Regions from separate parts of the Roseburia intestinalis L1-82 genome, predicted to be linked through region 1. Evidence: a T-box and tRNA genes for the amino acid it is inferred to sense, from the RefSeq annotation. Region 1 holds a T-box; the other holds one or more tRNA genes.
The links. A T-box is a leader RNA that pairs with one kind of tRNA and senses whether it is charged. The one in region 1 lies ahead of thrS (threonine--tRNA ligase), so its partner is inferred to be a tRNA-Thr.
Positions count from the first base shown of each region.

Region 2: it has a tRNA-Thr gene. The T-box ahead of thrS (threonine--tRNA ligase) is inferred to sense a tRNA for this amino acid. The anticodon was not compared.

Region 1 is NZ_LR027880.1:4,212,443-4,215,608, reverse strand. Features, by position in the region: gene phnE (phosphonate ABC transporter, permease protein PhnE) at 1-153, shown strand, start outside; gene RIL182_RS19795 (bifunctional metallophosphatase/5'-nucleotidase) at 157-1,644, shown strand; T-box leader at 1,694-1,902, shown strand; gene thrS (threonine--tRNA ligase) at 1,957-3,166, shown strand, end outside.
Region 2 is NZ_LR027880.1:3,324,040-3,327,205, reverse strand. Features, by position in the region: gene thiC (phosphomethylpyrimidine synthase ThiC) at 1-103, shown strand, start outside; gene RIL182_RS15675 (PIN domain-containing protein) at 169-1,548, shown strand; tRNA gene RIL182_RS15670 (tRNA-Thr) at 1,820-1,892, shown strand; gene RIL182_RS15665 (hypothetical protein) at 1,925-2,068, opposite strand; gene RIL182_RS15660 (LTA synthase family protein) at 2,319-3,166, shown strand, end outside.

The DNA of each region.
Region 1 (3,166 bases):
GTTGGTGCCGGTGGTATCGGTGCACCGCTTATCTTTGCGATGAGTGCATACAAATGGAATCAGGTAGGAGCAATTCTTGCCGGACTGATCGTACTGATCTTAATTATTGAAGTTATCTCATCAAAGATCCGTACAAAATTAGCGAGGGGTTAAAAGATGCAGCAGAGAAAATTAAAAATCTATTTTACCTCCGATGTGCACGGTTATTTTTACCCGACGACCTATGGGGATATGACAGAAAAAAATGTCGGTTTGTTCGGCTGTGCGGCAGATTTTAACAAGGATGATGAGACACTCATCATAGATGGCGGAGATATTTTACAAGGCTCCGCCTTTGCTTATTACTGCCGTCAGGTTGCAAACTCTCCGGAAGTGATCGCAGATATTATGAACGACTGCGGATACGATTATTATACACTTGGCAATCATGACTTTAATTACGGACTAGATTATCAGGCGGCATATCGCAATAGAAATAACGGTGTATGTGTGTGCCAGAATATCATGGATGAGGAAGGAAACACCCTGTTTCCATGGAAACTTCATACGATGAAAAACGGATTGCGCATCGGTATCGCTGGTATTGTAACGGATTATGTAAACATCTGGGAAAAAGAAGAAAACTTAAAAGGAATCCATATTACAGATCCTTTTGAGGCAGCGAAGAGGGCACTTGCCCAGATGAAAGAGCAGACAGATCTTACGATCTGCATCTATCACGGAGGTTTTGAGTGTGATTTAGAAAGCGGAGCGGTGCTTTCTAAGACGACTGAAAATGTGGGTTACAGGATCTGTAAGGAACTGGATTTTGATATCTTACTGACCGGACATCAGCATATGTCTGTGCATGGAAGAGAGCTGTTTGGAACTTATACAGTACAGCCATGTGATAATGCAAAAGAATATCAGTATCTGGAGGTCACCGTGACAGAGGATAAAAAGAGCATCAGGTCCGAATTGCGGCAGTCAGATCCCACAAAGGGGGCTGGGCTTGCAGATAAATACCGTTCTACGGAAAATTCCGTGCAAGCATGGCTTAATCAGCCAATTGGTCATTTGAGCCGTGCAATCATGCCGGAAGAAAAGGTAAAAATGGCATTGTATGGCTCACCGATCGCCGATTTTTTAAACCGTATCCAGCTTCATTTTTCGGGAGCAATGTTATCGTCCGTCGGTCTGGCAAATGAAATCGCAGGTTTCCGCAGTGAAGTGAGCACACGCGATATCATAGCCACTTATCCATATCCGAATACACTTGTGGTCTGTGAGATCACGGGTGCACAGCTAAAGACAGTAATGGAGCGCAGTGCAGAATACTTTGCATATGATAACGAAGGAAATGTCTGTGTTTCCGACAGCTTCCTGGTTCCAAAGGTGGAACATTATAATTATGACTATTATATGGGTGTGGATTTTGAAATCAATCCAAAAAACCCGGTCGGAAGCAGGATCGTGGGGCTTTCAAGAGACGGAAGGCCGGTTTTAGATGAAGATAAATTTACATTATGCCTGAATAATTACCGTTACAGCGGTGCTGGTGGATATGATGTTTACACAGAATGTCCGCTGGTCAAAGAAATCAATGTGGAGATGGTGGAACTGATCATGGATTATTTCCACGAATATCCATATATTGAGGTGTGATGTACGAAAGAATAAACTTGACAGAATGCATTCTATGAAATAAAATCAAAGAAACGCATTGAAGAGAAGAGTACTGATCGGAAATTTTAAAGAGAGAGATACATTTTGGTGTGAGTATCTTAAAATGGAACTTCAGGAAGACCATCTCTGAGCGGCCCTAATCCGGTCCGGTGATTCCGTTATCATCAAAATGAGTGATTTTCCACATGGAAATAAACGGGGTGGAACCGCGGATAAAAATGTTTATTCGTCCCTTATACAGATAAGTTGTCTGTATAAGGGACTTTTTAGTTTAGGAAAAGGAGATTAATCATGGTAGATTTTAAAGAAGACGAGAGACTGAATACGCTCAACCATTCCTGTGCACATGTGATGGCACAGGCAGTAAAACACTTATATCCGAACGCAAAGTTCTGGGTAGGACCTGTTGTAAAAGAAGGATTTTATTATGATATCGATCTTGGCGATACTGCTGTCAATGATGATGTGATCGCAGCGATCGAAAAAGAGATGAAAAAAGTCTGCAAAGAAGGTAAAAAGATTTACAGACGTGAGATCTCAAAAGCAGAAGCGTTAGAGCTTTTTAAAGATGATGAGTACAAACTTGACCTAATCGATGGTTTAGAGGATGGAAATATTTCCGTATACGATCAGGGCGATTTCACGGATCTCTGCCGTGGACCGCATGTTGACAATACTAAATTATGTAAAAACTTTAAACTGATCAAATATTCCGGTGTTTACTGGAAAGGTGATGCAAATAATCATGTAATGCAGCGTATCTACGGTGTATGTTTCCCGACCGCAGAAGAGTTAGAGGAGCATTTAAAACTCTTAGAGGAAGCGAAAGACCGTGACCACAGAAAGATCGGCAAAGAGATGCACCTGTTCATGTCCGATGATCTGGTTGGACGTGGACTTCCGATGTTTCTTCCAAAGGGATATACCGTATGGCAGGAGCTTGAAAATTATATCAAAGCAAAAGAGCGCAAACTTGGTTATCTGCATGTTATGACACCTTGTGTCGGTACGGTAAATCTGTACAAGACTTCCGGTCACTGGGATCACTACAAAGAGAACATGTTCCCGGCAATGGAAGTTGAGGGAGAGTCTTTCGTACTCCGTCCGATGAACTGCCCGCATCACATGATGATCTACGCAAACAGAATGCATTCCTATAAAGATCTTCCGATCCGTATCGGTGAGATCGCACACGACTTCCGTTTTGAGGCAAGTGGTACTTTAAAGGGTATCGAGAGAGGAAGACATTTCTGCCAGAATGATGCACATTTATTTGTAACACCGGAGCAGATCGAATCAGAGTTTGCAAAAGTGGTTGAGCTGATCTTTGATACTTACAAAGATTTCAATATCACAGATTACCGCTGTGTACTCTCCCTAAGAGATCCGGAAGATAAAGTAAAATATCATGATGATGATGAGATGTGGAACAACGCAGAGAACGCACTCCGCAAAGTACTTGATGATATCGGTATTGAGTATACAGAGGAGATCGGTGAGG
Region 2 (3,166 bases), 890 kb from region 1:
TAGAAAACCGGAGCATGAGGACACCTGTTCCATGTGTGGAAAATTCTGTGCAGTGCGCAGTATGAACAAAGCGCTTGCAGGAGAATATATTGATATTTTGTAAAAAAGAGTGGAGGCTTCATTCCGTCTTATGTTATAATAAAACTGTTTCAATCAGCCGGTGATCAGATGAAAAGAATATATTTGGTTGACAGTGAGAATGTAGGCGATATATGGGTGCCGTTACTGGTAGCATCACAGCCCGATGAGGAAGTGATCGTATTTTATACGCAGAAAAGTCCGCATATGAATTACGAAAATGTGAGGTTACTGAAGGAGACGGAGAAAGAAGCAGAGTTTATAAAATGTTTTGAGGGAAGCAATGCACTGGATTTCCAGCTTGTTACACAGCTTGGATACTTGTTGTGTGAGAATCAGGCAAACAGCTATGTGATCGTTTCAAATGATACCGGATTTGATGCAGCCGTACGCTACTGGAAACAGCGTAACATGCCGGTGCAGCGTTTGAGCGGAAAGGAATTAAACCGCAGACTGCAGCAAAAAGCAAAGACGAATGGAGAAAGAGAAATTTTCTTTGAAGCGGAGGAGAAGAACGCCGGGGACGTGGCTGGAAGTCTGGCAGATGAAGCTGAGATTGTGACAGCAAAGATGAATGAGATGACAGAAACGGATAAAAGCGAAGAGCCGGGTGAGGTCGAAAAGCTGAATGGAGTTTCAGAGTTAAATGAAGTCTCAAAACTGAATGAAGCCTCAGAAATGATGGAGACTGCAGAACTGACCGGAGTGTTGGAGCAGGGAAAAGCCGGAAAACCGGATGAGACGGCAGAACCGGGTGAAGCCGGAAAACCGGATGAGACAGCAGAACCGGGTGAAACCGGAAAACCGGATGAGACAGCAGAACCGGGTGAAGCCGGAAAACCGGATAAAATGGCAGAACCGGAGGAAACTCTAGAGCAGGTGGAAACAGCAAAAATAAAAGAAACGGCACAGACGGAAAAAACTGCAGGAACAGATGAACAGTCAGAACCGGGAGAAATCCAGATGGAGATACCGGATGAAATCATGAGGCCGGATGAAACTGTAAATGCGGATCAGAAACTGCCATTTACAGATCCGCGTAAGGAAGCAGTTGAAAAGACAGAGATCTCACAGGAACAGGACGATGTCATTCGCAGTCTGCTTACCTGCATCAGTAAGGATCGGCTTGCAGATTTTCACAATGCGCTGGTATTGTTCTTTGGTGAAGATATTGGAAAAGAACTTTATCAGGAGGCAAAAAACAGTTCTGCGTATGCAATCTGTCGTGTAAATCAGACTGCGATCAGTGAGGAAGAGAAGTTTGATGTTTACTGTCAGACGGTATTTGCTTACAGTGATCCGAAAATGGACTGTCCGGAAGATTTTTCTTCGTTTTTGTATAAAGCAAATACAAAGAGAAAGAACCTTAATTCATTAAGAGCAGCATTGCAGGGACATTATGGCAAGGATAAGGGAATGAAATATTATTCTCTTTTTAAGTCACACATCAAGATTATGAATCGGATGTAAAGAAGGAGAGGCTGGTTGAAGCGAAAACGGGAAGAACATAACGGATGTGGTGGCGGAACACCAGGTAGCCAGAAGACCCGAAGAACAGCACCCCCGGATGCGTATTTTGTACGCATCCGGGGGTGTTGTCAGGTGGTTAAAGTTATTTCAAACCCCCGGAAATGTTGAATAAGTATAAATATTTTGAAAAATTACAAAAATTTCTTGGATTTTATGCTTGACAATCGGACGATCCTATTGTATAGTAATACAGGTGTTGAGAAAACATGATGCTGCTGTGGCTCAGTCGGTAGAGCGTCGCATTGGTAGTGCGGAGGTCACGGGTCCGATTCCCGTCAGCAGCTTTTTTTTATGCCAGAAAAGTTTAAGTGATAACTTAATTCTTTTCTGGCTCTTTTTCTTTCTGACCGGAAATAAAATGATCAATGAGAAGATTGATCGTATGTTGCTGTGTCTCGATGATTTTTTGGAATGTTTCATTTTCTTTTGCCAGACGGGTGATTTCAGCTTCGCTATTCATATTCATTTTCCTTTTTACGCCATTCAAATCGATACATCATATATGTTTTATGTTAAAAAATATTCCCTGAAATGTCAAGACAATAAAGACGTCTGTGGAGAAACATTGTTACTTTATTAACATAAAGCGTCAAAATAACTGCCGGATTCGACATAATATGCAAAAATCCAGACATACAAATTTAGATTCAGGGAAAATACGCAGTAATATTTAGGAATTTATGAATTTTTTACGAACGGATGTTATTTGTATGAGGAATGTGCTAAAATATCATTCGGCTAAAGATCCGGGGAAAGTAGATTCTCCCTTTGAAGTGAGGTTTGATATGAATGCGAGCAGAAAAAGAAAAAATACAAAACCGAAAGGTTTTTTTGAAAAATTAAAGGAGCAGAGAAATCAGAGAAAGGCGGACAGGGCAAAACAGACGGACAGGAAAACAGATATCTTAAAAAAGACAGGGAGTGGGATTGTTACATTACTGCTTGTCATTTTACCGCCGGCAGTTTGTTTTTATCTGATGGAGTGTTATTCGCACAATCCATTTGCAGTGGTACGTCCGTGGGCACAGTTTTTTAATATCGTGCTGTTTGAACTGGTAACAGTTTTCCTGTTTGTGCTGACGGGAAAATTAAAGGCTGCGCACCGGATCGTATACATTGCAGCAATGGTTTATGGAATTGCGAACAGTTATGTGGTGCGTTTCCGGACGAATCCGATTGTGCCGTGGGATATTTTTTCCTGGAAAACGGCTGTGAGCGTTGCAGATAATTATGATTTTATGCCGGATACGCGCATGGTCGTTGTGACACTGGTATTTTTTGCAGCAATCGTATTATTTCGTTTTATAAAAGTAAAAGTGACACGTTTGGTATTCTGGAAACGGCTGATTCCGGCAGCGCTGGTGGCTGTGGTTCTTTCATTGTTTGCGGGAACACTGCAGCAGGAGAACTTTCAGAACAGCCACAGACTTTACAATAAACTGTTCACGCCGGTCTACATGACGGATGTGGATGGTATGGCAGTCACATTTGTCATGAATCTTGCCTATATGTCGATCGACAAACCGGAGCATTACAGCGCCGCTGAGGCACAGGCGGT